2 regions of the Deinococcus betulae genome follow, and region 1 is predicted to be linked to the other one. Evidence: riboswitches for the same ligand, from Rfam matches in the RefSeq annotation. Region 1 holds a riboswitch; the other holds the start of a gene.
What was found. Region 1 has a riboswitch for thiamine pyrophosphate ahead of K7W42_RS19080 (thiamine ABC transporter substrate-binding protein). Riboswitches for the same ligand answer to the same signal wherever they lie in the genome.

Region 1 (14,093 bases):
GCCGTGAACACCGCCTCGGCCGGGCCTGTCTGGATCAGCTGCCCGGCCCGCATCACTGCTACGCGGCTGGCCAGCGCGCGCGCCTCGCGCTGGTCGTGGGTGACCAGCAACACGCCTGCCCCCACCCGCGCAAACAGCGCCCGCAGGCTGGCCCGCAGCTCGGCGCGCAGGCGCTCGTCGAGGTTGGACATCGGTTCGTCCAGCAGCAGCAGGGGCGCGTCGGTGGCCAGGGCGCGGGCCAGTGCCGCCCGCTGCGCCTGCCCGCCGGACAGCTGGGCGGGGCGGCGGGCCTCCAGCCCCGTCAATTCGACCAGCGCCAGAGCTTCCTGGGCGCGGCGCTGGGCCTGGGCGCGCGGGGCGCCGCGAACGCGGGGGCCATATGCCACGTTGTCCAGCACGCTCAGGTGCGGAAAGAGGGCGTAGTCCTGAAACACCAGGCCCACCCGGCGGGCTTCGGGGGGGCGAGCGGTCACGTCCTGGCCGCCAATCTGCACGGCGCCGCTGTCAGGCCGGTCCAGTCCAGCGACCAGTCGCAGCACCGTGCTCTTGCCGCAGCCCGACGGCCCCAGCAGCGCCACTGTTTCGCTAGACTGAACAGTCAGGGACACGTCCTGCACGGCCTGGACGGGGCCAAAGGCTTTGTGAAGGCTGCTGAGGGTCAGGGCGGGGGCGGTCATGGGCTCCTGCATCCTAGGTCACCTCGCCTTCGCCGCCGTCCAGCAGGGTAAAGGCCAGCCCGGCCAGGACCAGCAGCAGGGTGGCCAGCGCACACGCCTCGCCCAGATTCCGCTCGCCGGGGCGGCCCAGGCGGTCATACAGGCCGGTGCTGAGGGTGGCCCATTCGGGGCGGGTCAGCACCAGGGTCGCGCCAAATTCACCCAGCACCGTGGCCAGGGCCAGTGCGCCGCCGCCGCGCAGGGCGGGCGCCGCCAGCGGCCAGGTGACGGTGCGGAAAGCCGCCGCACTGCTGGCGCCCAGTGACCGCGCCGCTTCGTGTAGCCGGGGCGGAATGGCGCGCAGGGCCGGCAGCACCGAGCGCACCACCAGCGGCCAGGCCAGCAGGGTATAGGCCGCGATCAGCAGCGGCAGGCTGGCGGCCAGCGCCGGATAGGCCAGCAGGTAGCCCACCGCCAGACTGACCGGCGAGACCATCAGTGGCAGCAGCGAAACGAGGTCAAGCACCCGTGACCGGGCCTGCCACGCCCCCAGCGCGTACAGCCCCCCCAGCACTGTGGCCCCGGCCAGAGCCATCAGGCCAAAGCGCATGGTGTTCCAGGCCAGCAGCGGGGTGGTGTCGTCGGCCAGTACGCCCTGCCAGTAGGACAGGGTGGGGCCGCCTGTGCCCAGCAGGCCGCGCGCCACCACAGCCAGCAGCGGCGCAAAACAGATCAGGACCGTCAGGCCCCCCAGGCCCAGCAGGGCCAGCCGGGCGGCGCCGCGTGCGGGGGGCCGGGCTGCCGCCGACACGCCCACGCCGCCGCGCGTCAGGCGCACGTAGGTCCAGGTGGCCAGCAGCGTCAGGCCCAGCTGCCCCACAATCAGCGCGCTGGCCTCGGGCAGCCGCAGTTGCAGGGCGGTCAGGGTGTAAATCTCGACCTCCAGCGTGGCGTAGCGCTCGCCCCCCAGCGCCAGGGGCAGGCCAAAGCTCAGGGCGGAATACAGAAAGACCAGCACGGCTCCGGCCAGCACCCCTGGCAGGGCCAGTGGCAGGGCAATGTCCCACGCCGCACGCCTTGCGCTGGCGCCCAGGCTGCGCGCCGCCCCCAGCAGGCCGGCCGGCACCCGCGCAAAGCTGGCGTAGCTCAGGCGCACCATCACCGGCAGATTGAAAAAGAGGTTGCCCAGCACCAGCAGCAGGGGCGTGTCGCTGAGGTCCAGGCCGGTCAGGCGCGTGACCCAACCTTGCGGCCCCAGCAGCGCCGAGAGCCCCAGCACGGCGACCAGCGTGGGCGTGACGAAAGGCAGCAGCAGCAGGCGCAGAAAGGTCTGCTGGCCGCGCAGTTGAAAGCGGGCCAGCAAAAAAGCCAGCGGCACGCCCAGCAGCAGGGCCAGACCAGCCGTGGTGACGGCCTGGGCCAGCGTCCACAGCAGGCGGCCCTGGAAATAGGGGTCGGCCCAGACGGCCAGGGTCACGCCGCCTTCGAGCATGGTGCGGGCGAGGGGCAGGGCCAGGCAGAGGGTGACGAAGAGGAGGCCTGGCAGGGTGAGCAGAAAGGAAGTGAGACGGGTCATGGGCAACCAGTTGCTCTGTGCGTGTGCCTCACTCCCCAGCCCACAAAGGGGGACGACTTCGCCGCGCAGGGCGGCCTGCACGTTGCTGCTGATTTGACTGATGCGCCTGGAACCTGATGACAGGGCGAGCAGCGCTGCGCTCGGCCAGGGTGTCTACTGACGTTGGTGGGTCTGCTCAACTTGGTCATGGGTCTGGCCTCGTCTGGACCTGGGCGGGATTGGGGCAAGGGGTCTTGGTGCGGCCCAGAGGTTCGACTTTGAAAAAGAAGCTGTTGCTTGAGCGCCTTTCAACAGTAGAATCTCGCGCCTTAAGCGTCCTCACCTGCCACCATCCCAGGGCCAGCAACGGAAGCCGTCGTGCGCGCAGCGCGCGGGCGTGAGGCGATGGGCGACAGGTGTGCCACGGCGTCCACCGCGTAGAAAGACAACTCTCTTCCGCCGCGCCAGTCAACCCCTCCCCAGTGCCAACGTTGCTCTCCCGTCCCCTCTGGGGATGGGGGGTGGGGCAAGCAAGCGACATCTCACCCCCCACACCGCTACCCGTCCGCCTTACCTCGCCCTCAGCACCTGCGTCACCCAGGCGTCCACCAGCCGCTGCGGGTTGGCCGTCACGGCGGGCTTGATGGCCTCGGCTTTCGGTGCCTGGGCAAACTTGAACACTGGATTCAGGGGCGTGCCCTGGACGGCGGGGTAAATCCACATCCGGGTGGGCAGGTCCGCTTGCACGGGGCTACTCAGCATGAAGTCCACGAACTTACGGGCCAGGGCGGCCTGCTTGCTGCCCTTCAGGACGCCCACGCCTTCAAGCTGGGTGAATGTGCTGCCGGGCAGAAAGAGGTTGCCTGTCGGGGCCTGGGCCGGCAATTTGGCAGGATTAAAGCCGTCGGCGTAAAACACCTCGGCGGCGGGGCTGCTGGCGTAGGACAGCACGATGGGGTATTTACCGCCGTTTCTGGTGAAGTCCTTGTAGTAGGCGTCGCTCCAGCCGCGCGTAACCTTCATGCCGCCGGCACGGGCCGCGCGCCACCACTGCCAGGCCCCCGCCTCGCCGTAGTGGTTGACCGTGGCGAGCAAAAAGGCCAGGCCAGGGCTGCTGGTCGCCGGACTTTGCACCACGGTCAGCTTCGCGTAGGCCAGCGTTTTCAGGTCGTCCAGGTTCTTGGGCAGGGCCAGGCCCGCTTTCTCGAACCACGCGCGGTCGTAGTTCAGGGCCACAAATCCGTAGTCCACGGTGTTCAGCAGGCCAGCGTCGTCCAGACGGTAGGCGGCTGGCACCTTGGCCAGCGCAGGTGACGTGTAGGCTTCGAGAATCCCGGCCTGGCGGGCACGCGGCAGCAGGCTGTTGTCCAGGCCATAGACCACGTCAGCAATCGGGGCGCGGCGGGTCAGAATCAGGCGGTTTAGGAGTTCGCCCGCGTCGCCGCCCTTGATGAAGCGAACCTTCGCCCCATTGGCGGTCTCGAACGCCGCCACCAGCTTCTTATCCACGTCAAAGGAGTCGTGGGTGATGACGGTCAGGGTGGTCTGGGCCTGGGCAGCCCCCCCCAGCAGCAGAGCGGTCAGTAGTGTTCTACGCATAAAAAAGTCCCCTCGCGTCACGAGGGGAAGCGGGGGCCGCCGCCAGTATGCAGGGCGGGGCCGGTCACGCTCCCTCCGCCGGAATGACCCGGATCAGGTTCCTGGGGTAAGTCTCAGCCAAACCTGCTTCGGTTCGGCACCCCCGGTGACGCACCCGCGAGGATAGCGCAGAACGCACAGGGGGAGTCAGTGCGCCTGAGGGTTGTCTTCGAGCGCCCTGAAAAGCTGCGCAGCAGAGAGAGCAGAGGGGGGGGCATAGCCTGCGGTGTCAACGGAAGTGAGGGCTGTGCCGTCTCCCCAGGGCAGAGCGGGCGGCTCCTGTCAGGCGTCAGAGGTCTTCGTCTTCCGGCAGCGTTCGGGGGTAACGGGAGACGCTCAGGCTGAGGCCTACCTCACCCGCCAGCCGAATCAGTGCCGCCGGAAAATGGTCAGACTGGTGCACGATCTCACGGCCCTTTTCGTCCAGCATGCCGACGCGGTCCTCGATCCCAAAGTCCAGTTCCATGTCGCTATGGTTCAGCGTGGGGTCTGTGGCTGTCAGCCGCTGGTGCAGGGCCAGCAGGCTGGCGTGGTGCGTCTCTAGGAAAAGGATGGTATCCTCAATTTGTTGGCCTGGCTGGTCAAATTCGGCCTGACTGGTTGCCAGCAGAAAGCCAGAGTCTCCTACAGGACGGGGTGGGCGCCCCAGCAGGTCGCCTTCCCGCCACACCCAATGTGAGGCAAACGCGGTTTCGGCCAGAAAAGCGGTCACATCAAAGTAGCCGTAGACGCGCAGAATGCAGCTCATTGCCCTGATGCTAGGCCAGAAGGGCGCGTCTGGCGTGTCACCCTGAGGCATGATGCGCAATCTGCTGGTGTGGACAGTGCTTCAAGACGCTGGGGGCCGCGTGCTGCTGGGGCGGCGAGACGGGTCAGTGTACGGGCACGGGCTGTGGGGGCTGCCAGGCGGGCAGGTCGAACCCGGCGAGGGCCTCCCCGAAGCGGCGGCGCGCGAGGTCCGGGAAGAAACTGGGCTGACGCTGCACCCGCAGGTCCTGTCGGTCCTGGGCGTGCGCCGTTACGAGGTGGACGGCGCGCAGGGCACCGATTTTCTCTTTCTGGCTCGCCAGTGGACAGGTGAGCCACAGCCGCTGCACAAGACCTCGGCCGTTGCCTGGGTTCTGCCGTCGGCGCTCCCATCGAAGTGCCTGCCCTGGCTGCCCGCCGTTCTGGAGGCCCACCTGGCGTGGGGCGTGCCCGTTACAGAACAGTTGCGGGACGTGCGCCAGGTACGCGCGCTGGGTGGCCTGGCATGAGCTTTCAGCTGGTGGCGTGGCTGGCGGTGCAGGACGGGGCCGGGCGCCTCTTGCTGGGCCGCCGCGACGGGTCCTCGTATGCCCACGGCCTCTGGGGGCTGCCGGGCGGGCGGGTGGAACGGGGCGAGGGTCTGGCCCAGACGGCAGCCCGCGAGACGCTGGAAGAGGTGGGCTTGGTGGTTCACCCAGACGCCCTGACCTGCCTGGGCGCCTGCCGCTACGACCTGGACGGTACGCAGGGCCTGGACGTGTTTTTCCTGGCCCGGACCTGGGCAGGGGAAGCTCGGCCTCTGGACAAAACCTCTGAGGTGGCCTGGTTTGCCCCAGACCGCCTGCCCCCCGATGTGCTGCCGTGGCTCCCCAGTGTTCTTGATGCCCACCTGCACGGCGCTGCCCGCTTCACGGAACTGGTCGACGGCTGGGACGGCCTGCGCTCCCTTTTCTAATCGATTCTTCTTTCCTGCCCTACGGAATCGCCCACCGAATGGTCCCCACCTGATCGGTGCGCCACACCCTGGACTGGGCCTGTGCCAGCCGCGCCAGCACGTCGGGGTGAGGGTGGCCGTAGGTATTGCGTCCCACGCTCAGCACGGTGTCGGCGGGGGTGGCCTGGGCCAGCAGCGCCTCGCCGGTGGAGTAGCGGCTGCCGTGGTGGGGCGCTTTGAGGACATCCAGGTTGCCGGGGCTGGCCAGCACCTCGCCCTGCTGGTTCAGGTCGCCCAGAAACGCCGCGCGCCAGGCGCCCGATTCCAGGGTCAGGGCCACGCTGTTCTCGTTGTCTTCGGGGTGCCAGCCCTGCCCGGCTGGCCACAACACCGTCAGGGCCGCGCCCGCCGCCTGCACGCGGTCCCCGCGCCGCACCTCGCGCACGGGGACGCCCTGGGCCTGGGCTTCGGCCAGCACGGCGTCCAGCACAGGGTCGCCGCGTTTGTGGTGCCCAATCCACAGCTCGCCCACCGGCAGGGCGCGCAGCACGGCCGGCACCCCTTCGATATGGTCGGTATCGGCGTGCGAAGCGACCAGCACGTCAATCTTGCGGACTCCCAGTGCCCGCAGGGCCGGCACAACGGTGCGGCCGCCCACATCGTAGTCGCTGCCCACCGAACCGCCCGCGTCAATCAGCATGGTCAGGCCCGGCAGGCGAATCAGGGTGCTGTCGCCCTGCCCGACATCCAGATACACCACCTCGCGCGCCGGGGCCAGCCAGCCCGGTAGGGCGGTCAGCAGCAGGCCCGCAAGGACAGTGCCCAGCGCCACCTCCAGCCGGACGCGGTTCATCAGCCACAGCCAGCCGGCCCCCAGTGCGGTTGCGTAAGCCACCACCCCCGCCGCGCCGATGCTGCCCCAGGTCAGCACGGGCGCGCGGCCAAAGGTTTCGGCCACCGCCAGCAGCGCCGAGGCCAGAGGTCCTGTCAGCAGGTTGACGGGCGCGGCCAGCGGCCCCAGCAGACCGGCCAGAAAGCCTAGTGGCACCAGCGCCGCCATGATGGCCCCGGCTACTAGATTGGCGGGCAGGCCCACCACCGGAATCTGCCCAAAGGTGCCGGCCACCACTGGCAGGGTGCCCAGCTCGGCCAGAACCGTGGCGACCAGCGCCAGTTTCAGCCAGCGGGGCCAGCGCGCGGGCAGGCGGGCGGCCACGCGCTCGGTCTGGGTCAGGGCCAGCACCGCTAGAAACGACAGCTGAAAGCCCACGTCCAGTAGCCACAGCGGAAACAGCAGCAGGCAGGCCAGCGCCGCCAGCGAGATCAGGGCCAGGGGGTCGGGCCGTCCGCGCCCGGCGGTCAGGCCCAGCAGCACCGCCGCGCCCATGATGACCGCCCGCGTGATGCTGGGCGACGGCTGCACCAGCAGCAGCAGGTAGGGCGCCAGCAGCGCGGCGGGCAGACCGTAACGCCACGCAGGAGCGGCGCCCGCGCGAATCAGCAGCCAGACCAGCACGCCGGTAATCAGGGCGACGTTCTGTCCCGACAGCGCCATCAGGTGCGCCAGCCCCGCACGGTTAAAGGCGTCCCTGACTTCTGTACCGTCTCCAAAGCTCTCGCGGCCGATGTCGCCCCGGTCGCCCAGTTCCACCGCCTGCATCAGCGCGGCCTGCTGCCCCGAGAGGCCTGCCGTCAGCCCCCGGCGAAACCAGCCGCGCAGGCCGCCTTCCGGGACGTGCCGCTGCACCCTGGCCGCCACCAGCACCGCGCCGGGTGCGGGCACGAACAGGCCGCCCTGAGAGCGCAGCCACGCCGCCTGGTCAAAGCCGCCGGGCGTGCGGCGGCCCTCGGGGATCACCAGTCGGCCAGCCACCTCCAGCTGCCCCGGTCCCTGGGTGGGTTTGGGCGCCAGCGCCACGCGGGCGCGCGGCGCCTGCAAGGTCAGAAACTGGCCGTCCCACTCGCCGCGCAGCGTGACCTGCGCCCCCAGCCAGGGTGTCAGGGGCTCGGGACGGTTCAGGGCTGTGGTGGCGGCCCACCATCCGGCCGCGCCGCCCACCAGCGCCAGCCCTGCCAGCAGTGGGCGGGCGTCCCAGACCGCCAGCCCCGCGCCCAGGCCCAGCACCGCCGCGCCCCAGCCGTGGCCCAGGGCCAGCAGAATGCCGCCGATGGCGCCCAGCAGGGCCGGCAGCGGCCAGGCCAGTCGGCCGGCGCGGGCCGGCGCGCTGGTGCTGGGCCGCGCTGCGGCCGGCAGGGTGGCCCCGCTCAGAACGTCACCAGGGGCGTTAGGGCTTTCAGGGCCGCTGGCCCGATGCCTTTCACGGCGTCCAGGTCGGCCAGCGACCGGTAGGGCCGCCCGGCCAGAATGCGCCCCGCCAGTGCTGGCCCCACTTTGGGCAGGGCTTCTAACTGCTCTGGCGACGCCGTGTTCAGATTGACCCGGCCCGAAATCAGCGGCTGAACGCTGGCGGTGGTGGGGTAGGTGGGCGGCTCGGTGCTCTGCGGCGCGGTCACGGGCGGCAGGGACGTGCGCGTGACCGTTGGCGCTTGTGGACGCGGCAGCAGCACGGGCCCCAGGCTCAGGGCCGCCGTGAGCAGCACCCCGGCCGCCAGAGGCAGCGACCAGGGCAGGAAGGGACTGGACATGCGGTCAGCTTAGAGAAGAGGGATTCCAGCTGTTGCCGCAGATGTGGAGGCGGGGCGTGGGCGTGTGTTGACCTCTCTGGCCTGAGGAGGCCGAGTTGCTCTGCGCTCAGGCGCTTTGCAGCCCAGCCCGCACATGGAAAGCCTCGCGTCCTTTTGGGCCTGACGCGCTGAGTGCCGGCCTTGAGCTGACAGGAAGCGCCAACCGCTGAGGACGGCCCAGCCTCTTGGCCGCCTCTGCTGCGGCATGCTACACTTCCGGAGTTTGCCTCCCCAGGGGGGCGCTCTCGCGTGACGCCGCCGACTCTGTTCTGAGAAGAGCCGTGCACCCGCTCCGCGAGTGGTCAAGGAGAAGCACCATGAAGCGTACCTACCAGCCCAACGTCCGCAAGCGGGCCAAGACCCACGGCTTCCGCGCCCGCATGAAAACCAAGGCCGGCCGCAACATCCTGGCGCGCCGCCGCGCCAAGGGCCGCCACCAGCTCACCGTCGCGGACGAGTAAGCCCCCTTTACCGGGAGCGGCCACCATTTCGCAGTCCCCCACCTCCAGCGCCACGCAGGCACGGCCCCGCCGTCCGGTGGCGCTGGATTCATTGCGGGGGGACCGCGAATTTCGCAAGGTGCGTGCCCACGGCGCCGTGGTCCGTGACCCGCTGTTTACCCTGCGCGTCACCGAGTACCGGCCCCGCCACGGGCAGCCCTGGCGCCCAGGCGCCGTGATTGGCATCGTGGTGCCCAAAAAGACCCTGAAGCGCGCCGTGGACCGCAACCGTGCCCGGCGCCGCGTGCGGGAAGCCCTGCGCACCCTGCCGGGCGGCCTGCCGGCCTGCCGCGCCATCCTGATGCCCGGTCCGGCGGTCCTGAAGGTGCCGTTTGGCGAGTTGCAACAGGCGCTGGCCCGCGCGCTGGCCCGTGCGCCCAGCCGCCGGAGCAAGGGCGGCGGGAACCCAGGAAGCGCCAGCGGCGTACCTGCCCCTGTGCCTTCCCCTCCTGTGACGCCCGGCGGCCCCGCGTGAAGCGCGGGCTGGTGCGGGCGGTGCGCGCCTACCAGCGGCACCTGTCGCCGCGCAAGCCGGCGCCCACCTGCCGCTTTACGCCCACCTGCTCGGAATACGCCGTGCAGGCCCTGGAACGGCACGGCGCCGTTAAGGGCAGCTGGCTGGCCGCGTGGCGCATCGCGCGCTGTAATCCCTTCGTGCCGGGCGGCGCCGACCCGGTGCCCGACCATTTTCCCAAGAGGCCACCCCAGACCCCATGAAGACCCGACATCTGCTGTCTCTTGCCGCCCTGGGCGGCGCGCTGCTCCTGACCGGGTGCAGCACCACCGGCCCCCTGCCGACCTTCGGCAAGGCCATCACCCCTGAATGGATCACCACCAACTTCGACGGTCTGCCGGGTGACGAGTACATCGCCACCAGCAACCTGCAGGACGTGGTGTTTAACGGCCGGGGCGAGGTGATTGGCTGGTACGTCAAGAACTACGCCGGGACGCCGTACATCAAGCGGAGTGCCGACGGCACCTACGACTTTTCCGCGCTGCGTGACCAGAAAGGCATCGTCAATCTGGTGGCGGGCCGCAAGGCGCTGGCCGTGCAGGCGGCCGGTGGCCTGAATCCGGCCGCCGCCGCCGAGGTCACTGCCCCCACGGGCCTGACCACCGACCTCAAGGCCAACCGCCAGGACGCGGTGTTCCGCTACACCCAGGGCGGCGCGACCGTGACCAAGACGGTCACGCTGCACCCCCGGAACTTCAAGGTGGATGTCCGCACCGAGGTCGCGGGCGGCCCTGAGCGTGTGAACCTGCTGTTCCCCGGTCTGGGCAAGGCAGGGGACCCGCGGGTGCAGGCCCTGACCGTGGGCAGCGCCCAGCCAGCCGCCGTGCAGGGCAGTGGGAAGCTGTCGGTCGAGAATATTCAGTATGCGGCCCTTCAGGAAAACCCCAGCCAGGTGGCCCACGCGCTGATTCTGCGGCCCCAGGCCGGCGACGCCAGCAGCACCGCCACCCCGGCTTCTGCGCCAGCTGACGCTTCTCAGGCGGTAAATGTGACGCTGGCAGGCGGCGCCCAGAGCCTGATTACCGCCAGCGTTCCGGCCACCAGCACCCTGGAAATTTACGGCGGCCGCAACGAACTGATTCACCTGTACCAGAGCGGCTATACCAGCCTGCCAGGCCTCTTTAAGCCCAACTTCTTCGGGCAGATCAGCCTCTATATCGTCAAGTTCATGGAGTGGCTGTACGGCCTGATCGGGAACTGGGGTCTGGTGCTGGTCATCCTGACGGTGCTGCTGCGCGCCGTGATGTGGCCGCTGATGCAGGCGCAGGGCCGCACGACCGCCCGGATGCAGGTCATGCAGCCCAAGATCAAGGAGATTCAGGAGAAGTACAAAGAGCGCAAGGACCTGGACTCGCAGCGCGCCATGCAGACCGAGATGCAGCAGCTGTACCGCGACTACAACTTCAACCCCGCCGGCTGCCTCTCCACGTTCATTCCCTTTCCGGTGCTGATTGCGCTGTGGTCCACAATCCGCAACTTCGAGTTCGACAGCGGGTTCCTGTGGCTGCCTGACCTGGCGATTCCCGACCCCTTTTACCTGCTGGCTCTGGTGTATCTGGTGGTCAACATCGGACAGCTGTACGTGATGACGCGCAAGACGCCCGACATGTTCCGGCAGCAGGCGTTTATCTACCTGATTTTCCTGTACTTCGCCCTGACCTTCCCGGCAGGCGTGACGATTTACATCATTCTGTCCACCCTGATTGGCATCGTTCAGCAGGTGCTGATTAACAAGCAGGTAGAGCGGGAAACCGCCACCATCGGCCAGAGGGTCGAGAAGTCGGGTGCCCGGCCCACGAACACGCCAAAGACCACCAAGGTGATTGACGCACCGAAAAAATAAAGTGGTCAGTGAAGAGGCCCCCGCCTGTGTTGGTCAGGCGGGGGCTTTCTTGTCTCGGGCTGTAACTGGCTCTGGCAGTTCTGGTCTACAGCCGGGCCAGTTCCTGCTGGGCGGCGGCGTAGCCAGGGCGCAGGCGCAGCGCTTCGCGGTAGGCGGCCTGGGCCTGCGCGGTGCGGCCCAAGCCTGCCAGGGCCCGCGCCCGCCAGTAGTGCGCTTCCTCGTGCGTGGGGACCGAGCGGAGCACCGCCCCCGTCAGCGCCAGCACCTTGTCGTACTGGCCCGTGCGCGTAAACGCCTCGAACGGTCCGAAGATGTACCACAGCGCCCGCCAGGCCAGGCCTCCCTGCACCCAACCGGGGCGCGTGGGGTCCAGGGCCGGGTCGGGGTGGGCCGCCAGCGCCTGATCAAAGGCGCGGGCCGCGCCCTGCGAATCGCCCAGCGCCAGCTTGGCCTCGCCTAGATTCAGGTACGCCACGGCGTCGCCCAGGCGGGTGGCCTCGGCCTGGGCGACGCGCAGGGTCTCGGCTCTGGCGGCGGCCGGGTCGGCGCGCTGGCCCAGCAGGGCCCGCACCTGCTCCGCTTTGGCCGGGGCCGACACCACCAGAAAGGTGCGGCCAAACGAACGCCACAGGGCGTCAAATTTGGCGTAGTCCATCTTCAGCGGTCCCAGGTAGGAATCCAGGGCGCTGTAGGTCTGCGCGGCGTCGTCGTAGCCGGTCAGGAGGCGGTAATGCCCCATGCCGCCCGAGTCGTGGGTGATGAACCACGTCTCCACGATGACCGGAAAGCCGGCCGCCAGAAGGGTACGCAGCATCGTGCGGTCGCCCCCACGGGCGAGGTGCACGTCCATGCCCTGCGAGCGGGCGTAAGCGGCCAGTTCGTCCGGCGAGGTATTCACGTCCCCCTTGCTGGGCTTGAGCCTCGGAGCGATGTCGTACTGGGTCAGCGTGCTGCCCCAACGGCTCAGGGCCATGCCGATGGTCACGGGCCCGCAGTTGTTCAGCCGCTGGTATTCGTGGCGGATACCGCTGACGCTGGCGTGGGCCGGCAGAAGGACAGCTGGCGGTGGTGCTGGCTTGGGCATAGGCACCGGGTCAGGCTTGGGGGTCGGGGCGGGTTCAGCGGCCGGTTCTGGGTCGACCGTGACCTCGGGCTGGGCTTCAATAGTTGGGGGAACCGGCGCCGCCGGGGTGACTGGTGGAACTACCGTTTGCGCTGCTGGCACGGGCCGGGTCTTGTCAGCCTGCCAGCGGCTCACGCCAAAAGCGCCGGCCCCCACCAGAAGGCCAGCGGTCAGCAGCAGGACAGGAAGACGCATCCCCTTATGGTCCGTGCCCTTCATGATGCCGCGCTGAGGTACAAACGTGGCCAAGGTCGCCGTTTGGGAAGGAAAAGGGCGAGCCACATTGAGTTGGCTCGTCCCCTGGATTTCTGGCTTTGAAGGAGATGGTGAACCCTGAAGACCTCGGGCGTGGAGCGGTGGTGGGGCCAGAGTAAATGGCCAGGGCCTCACCCGTGCCCTGAAGGCTGTTCCCACCCCCTACTTCCCACAACCCACTCCCCGCTTTTTAGTACGCCATGACCTGCTTGATGGCCTTCGCCACACGCACCGGGTTGGGGCGGTAGACGTCCTCTACAGCGGTGAATGGCGGATACGGGGCGTCAAAGCCGGTCACGCGTACAATCGGCGCGCGCAGGTATTCAATGGCCTCTTCGGCAATCACGGCGCTGATTTCGCTGTGAAATCCGGCAGTGCGGGGCGCCTCGGTGACGACCACGGCGCGGCCGGTCTTGGCCACGCTGGCCAGGACGGTTTCGGTGTCCATCGGGACCAGGGTGCGCAAGTCAATGACTTCAACCCCAATCCCCGCGTTCTTGGCGGCGGCGGCAGCCTTCTGCGCCACCTCAACCATGCCGCCGTAACAGATGACCGTCACGTCGTCGCCTTCCGTCGCCACGCGCGCTTTGCCCAGGGGGACGCGGTAGTCGCCTACCGGCACCTCTTCCTTGACGCTGCGGTAGAGCTTAATGGCCTCAAAGAAGAACACCGGGTCGGGGTCGTTGATGGCGCTCAGCAGCAGGCCCTTGGCGTCGGCGGGGGTGCTGGGAATCACGACCTTGACGCCCGGCGTGTGGGCCAGGATGGCCTCGGGGCTGTCGGCGTGCTGCTCGGGGGTATGCACGCCGCCGCCGTAGGGCGCGCGGATCACCATCGGCAGGTGGTAGCGGCTGCGGGTGCGGTGCCGGAAACGGCCCAGGTGCGACAGAATCTGGTCCAGCGCCGGGTAGAGAAAGCCCGCAAATTGAATCTCGGCAATGGGTTTCAGGCCCGCCAGGCCCATGCCAATGCCCATGCCCACAATGGCCGCTTCGGCCAGGGGGGTATCAAAGACGCGCTCCACGCCGTGTTTGGCCTGAAGGCCATCGGTGGCGCGGAAGACGCCCCCCATCACGCCCACGTCCTCGCCGAAGATATGTACAGCCTCATCGGCACTGAGGGCAAGGTCCAGCGCGTCGTTGATGGCGGCCACCATCGTCATGGTCTTGGTGTTCGTGGCAGTGGCCGTCATTGGGCGTCCTCCGCGAGAATCTGCTCGCGCTGTTTCTGGAGTTGCGGGGTGGGTTCGGCAAACACATGGTCCAGAATCTCGGCTGGTGTTGGCTCGGGGTAGCTGTCGGCTTCCTGCAGCGCCGCCTCGAACTCGGCGGCCACCTCGGCCAGCAGCGCGGCCTCGCTCTCCTCGGTCAGTAGGCCTTCGTTCAGCAGGTGAGTGCGCAGGCGCAGCACGGGGTCCTTGGCGTCCCAGCCTTCCAACTCGGCTTCGGTGCGGTAGCGGCTGGGGTCGTCGGCCACGGTGTGCGGCTTGACGCGGTAGGTCACGGTTTCAATCAGGGTGGGGCCTTCGCCGTTTCGGGCGCGCGCCACAGCCTCGGCAGTAACGTGGTAGGTCGCCAGAGCGTCGTTGCCGTCCACCCGCACGCCGGGAATGCCGTAGCCGTCGGCGCGGCGCGAGAGGTCGG
Region 2 (14,093 bases), on a different contig from region 1:
GACCCACTCGGCCAGAGCCGCCCACCCTTTCCCAAACGGGGCACGCCTTTGACCTGGCCTGGCAGCTCCGTGCCCAGCAGGCGCTGGGCCAGCCGCAGGCCGCCCACACCACCGCGCACCTGCTGAGCCGGCAAACCAGTGACGGCGCCTGGCCGGGCGCCCCCATCCTGCGTGTGCCGCCCGCGCACCCGGCCAGCATCGGCGTCACGCTGACAGCGCGCGACGACCGACGCGTCTTTACCACCGCGAGCGTCTTGCGGGCGCTGGCCCTGGACGACCCGGACAGCGGGGAGGGCAGTCGCCCACGCCGCAGCCGCATAACGGCAGCGCCACCCCATCCCCTGCACGACGTGGTGACCCGCGCGGCGCTGGCTGCCGGCCTGACGCAGCCGCAGGCCCAGGACGCCCAGACCCTCTGTGCCTACCTGACCCGGCTGAGCCTGCACCCTCCGGGCCTGTGGCCCTCGCGGCAGCTCACGGCGCTGTCTGGGGGGCTGCCGCTGGAGTTCTCCTGCGTCACCGGCCCTCAGGTGCCAGCGGCGCTGCGGTACGCCGCAGAGGTCGGTGACCCCTTTCTGCCGCCGCCCGCCCGGACCCAGAGCGGGCTGCGCGTTCTGGAAGACGTGGCCGCTCACCTGGGCTTTCAGGCAGGCTGGGCGCGCCTCTGGCCAGCCCTGCGGATCCTGACCGACCCCATGAACGCTGCGCCGGATGGAACGCGCTTCACCGTCTGGGGCGGCGTGAATCAGGTGCTGTCGTCGGCCGAGACTGTGCAGGCGCCGGCCCTGAAAATCTACCTGAATACCCTGCACCGGGCCCTGGGCGGGGGCCGAGCAAGAATTGACGCCGCGCTGGACGCTGCGGGCTTTGCAGTCTCTGACCGCCTGCGGCGCATGCTGGACCTGCTTGGCCAGGCTGGCTTTCCCCAGGAGGTGGGGTTTGCCCTGGCAGGGCAGGGTCAGGTGGCCTGCAAGCTGTATTACGAACTGCACGGCTGGCGGCCCGCCCTAATCGAGACCCTGTTGTCTCTGACGGACCTGCCCGCTAGACCAGAGGTCTTGAAACTGGAAATTCCGGGGCTGATCCGGGCGGGGCTGGCCCGGAAGAGCCGCTCTGGCATCGGGCTGCGTATAGATCCAGTCACCGGAGACGTGCGTGAACTGATGGTGGCCTGCGCGTTTCCCACCCCACTGCTGCCGCTTCATGAAACGGTCCGGCGGGTGGAAACCTGGCTCAAGTCGCAGGGGGATGACCCCGCCGCGTACCGGGCGCTGATCCAGACGCTGCTCAGCACCTGGCCAGACCAGCACCTGCCGACGCCCGCCATGCACAGTCTCTTCACGCAGACTGCGACCCACAAAGGCCGCCACACCGCCCTTTACTTGCGGCCCTTTCTTCAGGGTTATGCGGATTCGGCACCGATCTGAAAGAGAGTGACCCTCAACTCGGCTTTCTACTCGGTGGCAATCGTCTTCTCGGAAAGAGCAGCAGGCATGAGATGAAGAGACAACCCTGGCCATTCTCAAGGCACACAGCATCAAGCGTTCAGGCAGGACGCAAGAAGGCAGTGTTACAGACCGCCGAAGACCAGTAGTCAGGCCGCAACCAACACGCTCTGACTTGCGGCCCATAGCTTGGATCATCACTTTGTCACCTGTTCCTGAAGCAGGAACGGGGCTAAGCTTTCTTACTCTCAATTTTCCGTACAATAGAAATCAAGTTCGTCAGTTGAAAATTATAGTTCTTTTCCAGCCATTCAGGAGTGCCCGATGACCCAGACCTTGCCGCCCGGCCTGACTATGACCGCCCCTGTGAGGGACGCCCAGCGTGACCTGTTGACCCCTGAAGCACTAGCTTTTGTGGCCGAGTTGCACCGCCGCTTTGAGGGACGGCGGCGCGCCCTGATGGCCGAGCGCGAGGCGCGGCAGGTACGACTGGACGCCGGCGAACTGCCTGACTTTCTACCCGAGACGGCATCCATCCGGGCAGGCGACTGGCGCATTGCGCCGCTGCCCGCTGACCTGCATGACCGCCGCGTGGAAATCACGGGGCCAGTGGACCGCAAAATGATTATCAATGCGCTGAACAGCGGCGCGCGCATGTTCATGGCCGATTTCGAGGACGCCAGCAGCCCCACCTGGGACAACGTGGTCAGCGGGCAGGTCAACCTGCGCGACGCCGTGCGGCACACCATCAGTCTGGACACCGGCGGCAAAAGCTACCGCCTGAATGACCGCACGGCCGTTCTGCTCGTGCGCCCGCGCGGCTGGCATCTGCCGGAAAAGCATGTGCAGGTGGACGGAGAGACCCTATACGGGGCCTTCTTCGATTTCGGGCTGTACTTCTGGCACAACGCGCGGGAACTGCTGGCGCGCGGCAGTGGACCGTACTTCTACCTCCCCAAGCTGGAATCCCACCACGAGGCGCGGCTGTGGAACGACGTGTTCCTGTACGCACAGGAGGCGCTGGGGCTGCCGCGCGGCACCATCAAGGCTACTGTCCTGATCGAGACCATTTTGGCGGCCTTCGAGATGGACGAGATCCTGTATGAGCTGCGCGAGCATTCGGCGGGCCTGAACTGCGGGCGCTGGGATTACATCTTTAGCTACATCAAGAAGCTGCGCGCGCATGGGGGCCGCCTGCTGCCCGACCGCGCCAAGGTCACGATGGCGGTGCCGATGATGACGGCCTACTCCAAGCTGGCCATTCAGACCTGCCACAAACGCGGCGCCCCGGCTATTGGCGGGATGAGCGCCTTCATCCCGGTCAAGGGCGACGAGGAGAAAAACCGCGCGGCCTTCGAGCAGGTGAGGGTGGACAAGGAGCGCGAGGCCCTGAACGGCCACGACGGCACCTGGGTCGCCCACCCCGGCATGGTGGAACTGGCCACCGAGGTTTTTGACCGCCTGATGCCGGCGCCCAACCAGATTGACAGCGGCAAGCAGCAGGAGCTGAGGGTCACGGCTGCCGACCTCCTGACACCGCCGGACGGCACCGTCACCGAGGCAGGTGTGCGTCTGAACGTGAATGTGGGTGTGCAGTACCTGGCGGCGTGGCTGCGCGGAGCGGGCGCGGTGCCGCTGCACAACCTGATGGAAGACGCCGCCACCGCCGAGATTTCGCGGGCGCAGCTGTGGCAGTGGCGCCACCACGGCGTGACGCTGGACGACGGCCGTCCCCTGACGCCCAAGCTGTTTGACGCCCTGTACGACGACGAGGTGGCGAAGCTGGGCGCCGCCTTTGAAGACGCCGCGCGGCTGTTCCGCACCACGGCCACCCAGTCACCGCTGATGGACTTTCTGACCCTGCCCGGCTACGAGGCGCTGGCCTGAGCGGGGCAGGCGACGGGGCCGCGCGCCCCCGCAGTGGGCGGACACGTGGCGCCGAGGCGCCGGGCAGCGTCCGTACCCTGGAACGGGGCCTGGGCGTGTTGTGGGCGCTGGCTGGCCTGCGTCAGGCGCCCCTCAGCGCGGTGGCGCGCGCTTCTGGCCTGTCGGTCAGCACGGCATACCGCCTCCTTGAAACCTTACGGCAGCAGGGCTTCGTGGACTGGGACGAGGCTTCGGGGCTGTTCCGCATTGGCCTGCGGGCCTTTCAGGTGGGGGCGGCCTTTGACGCCGCGCAGGCCCTGATTGCCGCCGCCGACCCCGAGATGCGCGCCCTGGTGGCCGAGCTGGGCGAGAGCGCCAACCTGGCGGTGCTGCGCCCTTCCGGGGGGGGCGGCTGGACGGCCGCTTACGTGCATCAGGTGGAGGGACCGCAACTGGTCCGGATGTTCACACAGCCCGGCGCGGGGGCGCCGCTCCACGCGTCCGGAGTGGGCAAGGTGCTCCTGGCCAGCCGTTCCGATGAGGAAGCGCGCCTGGCCCTGGCCCAGACTGCACTGACCGCTTTCACACCCCACACCTTCACCAGCCCAGACGCGGTGCTGGCCTCCCTGACGGCGGTGCGCGCCGACGGCTACGCCCTGGACGACCAGGAACGTGAACTGGGCGTGCGCTGCGTGGCGGTGCCGGTACGCGGCGCTGGGGCCCAGGTGACGGCGGCCCTGAGTGTCTCGGCCCCGACCTCGCGCCTGACGCCAGGCGAGGTGCCGCGCTTTCTGGCGGCGGCGCACGCGGCGGCTACGCGCATCTCGGCGCGGCTGGGCGGCGCGGGGTAGGCGCAGCCGGGCCGCCACATATTCAGTTGAAGGATTTGCTGTCGCCCCACAGTGCGGCGGAAGGCCGCTGTATGCTGCGGCGCATGAACAGAAGGAGGCGGCCCTGAGCGGCCTGCTGCCAGGGGCGGCGCGAACGCTGGCCGCGCGGCTGCACGCTGAACTGGCGGGCCGCTGGGCGGGGCTGGACGAAGGAGAAGTCTTGGCACCCGCCCCTCCTGACTACCACGCGGCCCCCATACCACCTGACCTGCACCCTGGCCGCGCCGAACTTATCGTGGAGGCCAGTGACCTCGGCGCGCTACACGCGGCCCTGGCGGCCGGAGCCGACGCCGTGGTGCTGGACTTCGACGACACTTTCTCGCCCACCCGCGCGAACGTGGCAGCGGCGTATAGCGCCCTGCCAGCAGCACTGGCGGCTCCCGTGCCGCTGCTGGCGCGGCCCCGCGCCCTGTACGCCTGCGAACCGGCCCTTACCTGGAACGGCCAGCCAGCGCGAGCGGCGCTGTGTGACCTGGCCGCCCTGCTGACCGCGCACCCCGGCCGGGCACCGCACCTGTACCTGCCCAAGCTGGAAACGGTCGCCCAGGCCGAAGTCTGGGCCGACGCCCTGCGCCTCTGCGAAACGCACCTGGCCCTGAAGCCCGGCACCCTGCGGGTCTGCCTGCAAATTGAAACCTGGCCGGGGCTGCTGGGTGCCGACGCCTTGCTGCACACCCTGCGCACTTGGGCCTATGGGCTAAACGCGGGGCGCTGGGACTATGTGTTCAGCCTGGTCAAGCATGTCGGGGCAGGCCGCGCTGGCCCTTTGCCCGCGCGCGCCCGGCTGGGCATGGACGCAGACGCCCTAGAAGCTTATGCGCAGGGGTTGGCCGAAGTCTGTCGGCGGCGCGGGGCGCAGGCGGTGGGCGGCACCGCTGCGCTGGCGCCCGATCCAGCCGACCCGGCGGCACCGGCCCTGAGCGCGGTGCGCGCGGACAAGGCCCGTGAAGCCCGCCAGGGGTTCGTGGCCGCCTGGGCGGGCCTGCCCGAACTTCTGAGCGCCGTGCGTGAGGGACTGGCTCAGCCCGCCGAACTGGCTTCTGCCGTACCTGTCACCCCTGAGCGCCTGTTAACTCTCCCCGACCCTGGCCCCCTGCCGCTGAGCGAGGTGCAGGACACCGCTGGCCTGGCGCTGGACGTGTTCCGGGCCTGGTTTGAGGGACGTGGAGTGGTGCTCCGGCACGGGCGCCTTGAAGACACCGCCACCGCCGAACTGGCCCGCGCCCTGCTGTGGCAGTGGGTGCGGGCCCAGGCGCCGTTAGCAGACGGCGCTCGCCTCAGGCCCGAGACCTATCTGGCCCTGCGCCGCCGCCTCTGCCCAGACACCGCGCCAGAAGCCCGGCTGCTGGACCACCTTGTTCTCTCCCCCACTGCGCCCGCGTACTTTCCGCAGGAGGCGCAGCGCCTGGGATTGACGCCCCACCCACCGGAGGAAGCCCTTGACCGCTGACCTGACTGCCCTGGCCCGCCGCGCCCTCCTGGCCTGCGCCGACCTGGCGCGCTTTACCGAGACGCCAGGTGAGATTACGCGCACCTTCCTGTGCCCCCCAAGCCGCGACGTGACCGCGTACCTGACCGCCTGGGCGCAGGCCTTGGGCCTGAGTGTGCGCGGCGACGCCGCTGGCAACCTGCGGGCCCGGCGCGAGGGGCCAGGCCCTGACGCCCCCACCCTCTACCTGGGCTCGCATGTGGACACGGTGCCCAATGCGGGGGCTTACGACGGCGTACTGGGCGTGACGCTGGCCTTCGCTGTCGCCGAGGCGCTGCGGGACGCGCCGCTGCCCTTTGCGCTCGAACTGCTGGCCTTCAGCGAGGAGGAAGGGGTGCGCTACGGTGTGCCGTTCATTGGCAGCCGGGCGCTGGTGGGCACCCTGGACGAGTTGCTGCCCCTCGTGGACGCCCAGGGGATCAGCGTGGCCGAAGCCCTGAGCACCTACGGCCTGGACCTTACCCAGTTGCCTGAGGCCGCCGTCACGGGCCAGAGTCTGGGGTTTCTGGAATTCCATATCGAGCAGGGGCCGGTGCTACAGGCGGCCGGGGCCAGTCTGGGCATCGTCACAGCCATTGCGGGGCAGAGTCGACTGCTGCTGGAGTGGACCGGGCAGGCAGCCCACGCCGGCACCACCCCCATGCCGCACCGCCGCGACGCGCTGGCCGCCGCCGCGCGGTTTGTGGTCGCCGCCGAGGACCGGGCGCGCACCACGCCGGGGCTGGTGGCCACGGTGGGAATGCTGAGCGCCCAGCCTGGGGCCATCAACGTGATTCCGGGTTCGGCGCAGGCCACCCTCGACATCCGCCACGAACGCGACGAGGTGCGCCAGGCAGCCCTGACGGCCCTGCTGGCCGACGCCCACTGCTTGGCCAGAGAACGCGGCGTGACTCTGACCGTCACCGAGAAGATGACCCAGCCGGCGGTGCCCATGGACGGGGAGCTTCAGACCCGGCTGCGCCGCGCGGCGGCTGAGGAGGGGCTGAGCGTTCCTGATCTGCCCAGCGGCGCGGGCCACGACGCCATGATCCTGGCGGGGCGAATGCCGGCCGCCATGTTGTTTCTGCGCTCACCAAACGCCCTGAGCCACCACCCCGACGAAACCGTGATGCCAGAGGACGTAGAAGCCGCCCTGCGGGTGGGCGTGCGCTTTGTGCAGGGGCTGGCTGCTGACACTGGGGGCCAGCCATGACGCTGGACCTGCTGCTGCGCGGCGGCACGCTGGTCACGCCCGCTGGCCCGCTGCGCGCCGACCTGGGCGTGGAGGGCGGCCAGATTGTCACCCTGGCGCTGGAGATTTACGCCCCCGCCCATCAGGAGATTAATGCGGCGGGGCTCCATATCTTTCCTGGCGTGGTGGACGCCCATGTCCATCTGAACGAGCCGGGCCGCACCCACTGGGAAGGCTTCGACACAGGCACCAGGGCGCTGGCCGCTGGCGGCGCGACCAGCCTGCTGGACATGCCCCTTAATTCCAGTCCGCCTGTTCTGAACCGCGCCGCCTTTGAGGCCAAGCGGGCGGCAGGACAGGCCCGCTCGCGCCTGGATTTTGGGCTGTGGGGCGGCCTGACCCCGCTGAATCTGGACGATCTGGACGAGTTGGCGGCCTGCGGCGTGGTCGGGTTCAAGGCGTTTATGAGTCACAGCGGCCTGGACGAGTTCCCGGCGGCCGACGACGCCACCCTGTACGCCGGCATGCAGGCTGCGCGCCGGCTGGGCCGCGTGGTGGCCACCCACGCCGAGAGCGACGCCTTTACCCGTTCGCTGACCCAGGCCGCGCGGCAGGCCGGCGGGCAGGGGGTGCGCGACTACCTCGCCTCTCGCCCCCCCATCACGGAGGCCGAGGCCGTGTCGCGCGCGCTGCTGTACGCCGAGGACACGGGGGCGGCGCTGCACCTCGTTCACCTGTCGACCGCGCGGGCCGTGGTGCTGGCCGCGGAGGCGCGCGCGCGCGGCGTGGACGTGACCGCCGAGACCTGCCCCCACTACCTGCACTTCACGGCCGAGGACGCCGAGCGCGCCGGGCCGCTACTCAAGTGTGCCCCACCCCTGCGTGACGCGGCCACCCGCGAAGCGCTGTGGACCGCACTCAAAGCCGGGCAGATAGACACGGTGGGCTCAGACCACTCGCCCGCCCCATCCGAACTGAAGACCGGGGATGATTTTTTTGCGCTGTGGGGAGGCATCAGCGGCGCGCAGTCCACGCTGAATGTGCTGCTGAACGGTCACTGGACGCGCGGCGTGCCGCTGGAACTGATTGCGGCAGTGACGGCCCTGAATCCGGCGCGGCGTTTTGGCCTGCGGGGCAAGGGCGCGCTGACCGTGGGCGCCGACGCCGATTTTGCCCTGGTGCAGCTGGACGAAGACTTCTCTCTGACCGAACTGCACGACCGCCATCAGGCCAACCCATACCGGGGAGAGGCCTTCCGGGGGCGCGTTCACGCCACCTATCTGCGTGGGCAGCCGGTGTACCGCTGGACGGCGAGCGGCGCGCACTTTGACGGTGAGGTGCGCGGGCGCCTGCTCACCCCCACTGGAGACGTATGAGAAGGATTCCATCTGTTTCGTTTACAAATCGGGAGAGAACCGATTGGCCAACTCCACGCCCGGAACCCGCTTTGCTCCTTCCTCCCTCTGGTCGGATTTCATCGTTTTTGCAAACGGTTCAATCAGAGTCGGTATGACACGACATCTATCTGGTGCGTGCAGCGCCCAGACATTTAGGGGGCAATCCGCCTCACGCCCAACAGTTGTTGCCCTCTGGCGTCACGGCTGCTCTGAACTGATTCTCGTGGAGACCATATGAAGCACCTGGGCGTCACCCGTTCCGCTTTGCAGCCCTCTCACGCGGTCCTGACCCCCGAGACCTTTGTGCGCACCGCCCTGGCTGAGTGGCCCGGCAGCGCGGTGGTGCTGCACATCGCGCCGGTCATAGGCCTGGGGGCACGCTTCGTGCAGTTCACGGCCGAGATGCCAGCCGGGGCGACCGCACAGGCATCGGCACACGGCCATCAGCGCTTTGCCTTTGTCCTGAGTGGGACGGTGGACGCGACAGTGGACGGCGAAACCCGGACCCTGCACGAAGCTGACTATCTGTTTGTACCGGCGGGCACCCCTCATACCCTGACAGCCCTGGAGGCGGCCCGCGTGGCCGTCTATGAAAAACCGTATGAGACGGCGGCCAGTCCCCCTGGGCCTGGGGTCTGCTGGGGCAACGAGCGCGATACTCCCGGCACGCCCTTTGAAGGCGACGAGCGCCTGCTGGCCCGCAAACTGCTGCCGGACGACCCGCGCTTTGACTTCATGGTCAGCACCATGAGCTTTGCGCCCGGCGCCACGCTGCCTTACACCGAGATTCATTACATGGAACACGGCCTGCTGATGCTGGCTGGTGAAGGCCTGTATAAGTTGCAAGACACCTACTACCCCGTGGTCACGGGTGACGTGATCTGGATGGGCGCCCACTGCCCGCAGTGGTACGGGGCGCTGGGCCGCGACTGGACCAAATACCTGCTGTACAAGGACATGAACCGCCATCCACTGAGCCCAGTGCCGAGATAGAGCGGCCAGCGATTCTGGTGCTTACGAGACGCCGCGCCCGAGTGCCGCCAGAGAACGCCAGGACGACACTGTGGCTGCAGCCAGGCAGGGCAACTCTCGACCAAGCCCCCGAATCCAGACGCCGACTCAGCGGCCTATGCTGGCGTGCAGGACAAACAGGATGGCCACCACAGAACGACCACGCTGCTGAGCGCCCCTGTGCGTTGCCATCAAGGAACGCTTGCAGGCCGGCTGTAACATCACCCGTTTTGGACCCAGTCGAGAGGACAGCCCCTCTCTGCACGCTGGTTCCCACGCCACCACCTGCCAAACCGTGTAGACTCGCCGCAGTCACCAGGGGTGCCGTTCTCATCAGAACGGCTGAGAGGGCCGCAGCGGCCTAACCCTAGGAACCTGATCTGGTTCACACCAGCGGAGGGAGCGTGACGGGTGCCAGGCCGCAGTTGTGGTTTTGCCCCCCTCCGAACGCGTGAGGGGGGCGTTGTCGTTTTGTAGACCCAAAGCACTTCATGTTACCCGCGTCAGCGGGTTAACGCAGGCGGCTTGATGCCAGCCTCATCCCTAACCGTTCGCCCACAGGCGCCCGGCGGCGCTTTCTTATTGCCGCCTTCCCCGGAGTACTCAATGACAACCACCCTGCGGCCCGACCTCACCCCACCTCCCCTGGCCCTGGACCCCGACCTGACCACGCCCTTTCCCAGCAGCGAAAAGGTATATCTGCGCGGTCATCTGCACCCCGACGTGCGCGTGCCAGCGCGGCGGATTCATCAGTCGCCCACCCTGGAACGGGTCGGCGCACTGACCCGCACGCGGCCCAATCCACCGCTGCTGGTGCCCGATACCAGCGGCCCTTACACCGACGCCGCTGCCACGGTGGACCTGCGCGCTGGCCTGACCCACGCGCGCCCCTGGCTGGCCCATGACCCGCGTCTGGCAGCACAACCTGGCCGCTCTCATCCCGACCTGGACCGCAGCGGTCCTCTTCCCTTTCCGGCAGTGCCGGCCCCCCGGCGGGCGCGGCCAGGCGAGGCCATCACCCAGCTTCAGGCGGCGCGCCGGGGCGAAATTACCCCAGAAATGGAATTTGTGGCCCTGCGCGAGAACCTGCGGCAAGACGAAGGCTTTGACCTGACCCACCAGCATCCAGGCGAGGCGTTTGGAGCCGGGATTCCGCGCGAGATCACCCCGGAATTCGTGCGCTCGGAGGTGGCGCGGGGCCGGGCAGTGATTCCTGCCAACATCAACCACCCCGAACTGGAACCCACCATCATCGGCCGCAACTTCCGGGTCAAGGTGAACGCCAACCTGGGCACCAGCATCGTCACCAGTTCTATAGAGGAAGAGGTGGGCAAGATGATCTGGGCCACCCGCTGGGGCGCCGACACGGTGATGGACCTCTCGACTGGCCGCCACATCCACCCCACCCGCGAGTGGATTTTGCGCAGCAGCGCCGTGCCAGTGGGCACCGTGCCCATCTATCAGGCGCTTGAGAAGGTGGGCGGCGTGGCTGAGGAACTGACCTGGGACCTTTACCGCGACACTCTAATAGAGCAGGCCGAGCAGGGCGTGGATTACATGACTGTTCATGCCGGCGTGCGGCTGGCGCACCTGCCGCTGACCGCGCGCCGCCGCACCGGGATCGTCTCGCGCGGGGGCAGCATCCTGGCCAAATGGTGTCTGGCCCATCACCAGGAAAACTTCCTGTACACCCATTTTGCCGAGATGTGCGAGCTGCTGGCCGCCTACGACATCACCTTCAGTCTGGGCGACGGCCTGCGTCCCGGCAGTGTGGAAGACGCCAACGACGCCGCGCAGTTTGCCGAACTGGACACGCTGGGCGAGCTGACACAGGTGGCCTGGAAACGTGGTGTGCAGACCATGATTGAGGGGCCGGGCCACGTCCCCATGCAGCTGATTCGGGAAAACATGACCCGCCAGTTGGAGGTCTGCCACGAGGCCCCCTTCTATACCCTGGGGCCGCTGACCACCGATATCGCGCCGGGCTACGACCACATCACCTCGGCCATCGGCGCGGCGCAGATCGCGTGGTACGGCACCGCCATGTTGTGCTATGTCACCCCAAAAGAACATCTGGGGCTGCCGGACCGCCAGGACGTGCGCGACGGGGTCATCGCCTACCGCATCGCCGCGCACGCCGCCGACCTCGCCAAAGGCCACCCCGGCGCCCAGGCCCGCGACAACGCCCTGAGCAAGGCCCGCTTTGAGTTCCGCTGGGAAGACCAGTTTGCCCTGGGCCTGGACCCGCAGAAGGCCCGCGCGCTGCACGACGAAACGCTGCCCGCCGACGCGGCCAAAACGGCCCACTTCTGCTCCATGTGCGGGCCACAGTTCTGCTCCATGAAGCTCAGTCACGACCTGCGCGCCCCGGAGGTGCTGGCAGGCCTGGAAGCCAAAGCCCAGGAATTCCGGGCGCGCGGCAGCAAGTTGTATGTGGAGGTGGGCGCCGATGACTGAACCACAGAGGAGAGACCGGAACGCAGGGGCACTGGGGCAGCAGGAACCGAAAGAATTGGCGGCCGGCACGGGCTCAAACCTTCGGCCCCCAGAACCCTGGACCGGTCCCCTGGGCCGCCTCTACCTGGTGGCCACGCCGCGCCCCGACCAGCCCGAGGCCGAGTTTCTGGCGCGGGTGGCCGCCGCGCTGGACGGCGGGGTGGAGATCCTGCAACTGCGCTGCAAGGACTGGGAGGCCCGGCCCTATATGGCCCTGGGCGCCCGGCTGGCCGACCAGGCGCAGGCGCGCGGCGTGCCGCTGTTTATCAATGACCGGGTGGATGTGGCGGTGGCCTGCGGCGCCGACGGCGTGCATCTGGGCCAGGGCGACTTGCCCCCCGCCTGGGCACATGGGCTGGCGCCGGGGCTGCTGGTCGGCCTGAGCACCCACACGGCCGCGCAGGCTGGGCGGGCCCTGACCCAGGCGCCCGCCTATATTGCGGCCGGGCCGGTGTACGCCACACCCACCAAGCCGGGACGCGCGGCGGCCGGCCTGGCGTACCTGCGGCAGGTGGCGGCGCTGCGGCCCCAGGTGCCCTGGTACGCCATCGGGGGCATTGACGCCTGTACCCTGCCCGGCGTGCTGGCGGCCGGGGCCCGCCGGGTGGCCGTGGTGCGCGCGGTGCTGGACGCCCCTGACCCCGCCCAGGCGGCGGCCGACCTGCGCGCGGCCCTGCGGCGCCCGGCGGTGACCCCATGCGGGTAAACGGCGACCCCTATCCCCTGACCCCTGGCCTGAGTCTGCCCGCGCTGCTGCATGCCCTGAACATTGACCCGGCGCGCGTGGCGGTGGCCGTCAACGACGACTTTTACCCCGGTGCCCGGATTCCAGACCGCGCCCTGCACGAAGGGGATGTCGTCGAGATTGTCCGCATCCTGGGTGGCGGCTGATGTCACCGGACATCTTGAGGCTGGGTGGCCGCACCTTTACCTCGCGCCTGATGCTGGGCACTGGGAAATTCACAGACTTTGAGGTGATGCGCGGCGCCCTGGAGGCCAGCGGCACCCAGATTGTCACGGTGGCCATTCGGCGGGTCGAACTGCGGGCCCCCGGCCACGACGGCCTGCTGGACGCGCTGAACTGGGACCACCTGCAACTGCTGCCCAACACGGCGGGCTGCCGCACCGCTGCCGAGGCCGTGCGGGTGGCCCGCCTGGCCCGCGCCGCCACCGGGACACCCTGGGTGAAGTTGGAGGTTATCCCTGACGCCCGCTGGCTGCTGCCGGACCCGGTAGCCACCCTGCGCGCCGCCGAGGAACTGGCGGCTGACGGGTTCGTGGTGCTGCCCTACGTGCAGCCTGACGCTGTCCTAGCGCGCGCCCTGGAAGCGGCGGGCTGCGCGGCGGTGATGCCCCTGGCCAGTCCGATTGGCACAGGACGGGGCCTGCGCACCCCGGACCTGCTGACGACTGTGCTGGACGGCGCCGGCGTGCCCGTGGTGGTGGACGCTGGCCTGGGCGTACCCAGCGACGCCGCACAGGCACTGGAACTGGGGGCCGACGCGGTGCTGGTCAATACCGCTATCGCCGAAGCCCGCGACCCGGTGGCCATGGCCCACGCTTTTGCGCTGGGGGTGCAGGCCGGGCGCGCGGCGTTTCTGGCCGGACGCATGGCGCCGCGCGCCCACGCCAGCCCCAGCAGTCCGGTGCAGGGCGTGCCCCGCCTGCCCGACCCGGAGGTGCCGCTCTGATGCCCGCAGCTTCTTCTGCGTCCGGCACGCGAACAGGGCCGCCCGAGGTCATCGTGGTGGGCGGCGGGCTGATAGGCGCGCTGGTCGCCTTTACGCTGCGTCAGGCCGGGGCCGACGTGCTGGTGCTGGATGCCGGGCGACCGGGGGCGGCGTGGCGCGCGGCGGCCGGGCTGCTGACCCCAGACGGTGAGGGCCTGCGGCAGAGTCCTCTCTGGACCGGCGCCCAGGAAAGTCTGCGGCGCTGGCCCCGCCTGGCGCAGCGCCTCGAAGCAGTCAGTGGCCAGCCGGTCTTTTTTCGTGAAGGGGTGAGACGCCTCCAGACAGAAGGGCCGGCCCAGGTCACCCCCGGCGAAGGCTCCTTGCACCCACCGTCGGTGGTCGGCGCGGCCCGCTGCCACGTGCCGGTGCTTCCGGCGCGCGTGCTGGCGCTGACGCCAGGGCCACGTGGAGTGGGGGTCGTGACCGACCAGGGCCACTGGACTGCGCCGACTGTGGTGCTGGCCGCCGGAGTCTGGAGCGCCGCCTTCGGGGTGAGGGTGCGGGCGGTGCAGGGACAGGCGCTGCGGCTGGCTTCTGCGCTGAACTGCGGGGCAGTGTACGGCCCGCCCGCACGCGGATTTGCCCGCTACGCCCTGAC

Region 2: it holds a riboswitch for thiamine pyrophosphate, as region 1 does, so the genes downstream of both, thiC (phosphomethylpyrimidine synthase ThiC) here and K7W42_RS19080 (thiamine ABC transporter substrate-binding protein) in region 1, are expected to answer to the same signal.

The regions. Positions count from the first base shown of each region.
Region 1 is NZ_JAIQXU010000032.1:27,827-41,919, reverse strand. Features, by position in the region: gene K7W42_RS19090 (ABC transporter ATP-binding protein) at 1-677, opposite strand, end outside; gene K7W42_RS19085 (ABC transporter permease) at 691-2,232, opposite strand; gene K7W42_RS19080 (thiamine ABC transporter substrate-binding protein) at 2,782-3,810, opposite strand; TPP riboswitch at 3,863-3,964, opposite strand; gene K7W42_RS19075 (hypothetical protein) at 4,139-4,597, opposite strand; gene K7W42_RS19070 (NUDIX domain-containing protein) at 4,647-5,105, shown strand; gene K7W42_RS19065 (NUDIX domain-containing protein) at 5,102-5,551, shown strand; gene K7W42_RS19060 (DNA internalization-related competence protein ComEC/Rec2) at 5,571-7,655, opposite strand; gene K7W42_RS19055 (ComEA family DNA-binding protein) at 7,796-8,176, opposite strand; gene rpmH (50S ribosomal protein L34) at 8,533-8,676, shown strand; gene rnpA (ribonuclease P protein component) at 8,753-9,190, shown strand; gene yidD (membrane protein insertion efficiency factor YidD) at 9,187-9,432, shown strand; gene K7W42_RS19035 (YidC/Oxa1 family membrane protein insertase) at 9,429-11,072, shown strand; gene K7W42_RS19030 (tetratricopeptide repeat protein) at 11,158-12,390, opposite strand; gene K7W42_RS19025 (alpha-ketoacid dehydrogenase subunit beta) at 12,641-13,642, opposite strand; gene pdhA (pyruvate dehydrogenase (acetyl-transferring) E1 component subunit alpha) at 13,639-14,093, opposite strand, start outside.
Region 2 is NZ_JAIQXU010000002.1:235,268-249,360, forward strand. Features, by position in the region: gene K7W42_RS03410 (prenyltransferase/squalene oxidase repeat-containing protein) at 1-1,427, shown strand, start outside; gene aceB (malate synthase A) at 1,770-3,332, shown strand; gene K7W42_RS03420 (IclR family transcriptional regulator) at 3,329-4,162, shown strand; gene K7W42_RS03425 (aldolase/citrate lyase/malate synthase family protein) at 4,362-5,651, shown strand; gene K7W42_RS03430 (allantoate amidohydrolase) at 5,641-6,882, shown strand; gene K7W42_RS03435 (allantoinase) at 6,879-8,237, shown strand; gene allE ((S)-ureidoglycine aminohydrolase) at 8,493-9,251, shown strand; TPP riboswitch at 9,577-9,689, shown strand; gene thiC (phosphomethylpyrimidine synthase ThiC) at 9,876-11,726, shown strand; gene thiE (thiamine phosphate synthase) at 11,719-12,471, shown strand; gene thiS (sulfur carrier protein ThiS) at 12,462-12,656, shown strand; gene K7W42_RS03460 (thiazole synthase) at 12,656-13,456, shown strand; gene K7W42_RS03465 (NAD(P)/FAD-dependent oxidoreductase) at 13,456-14,093, shown strand, end outside.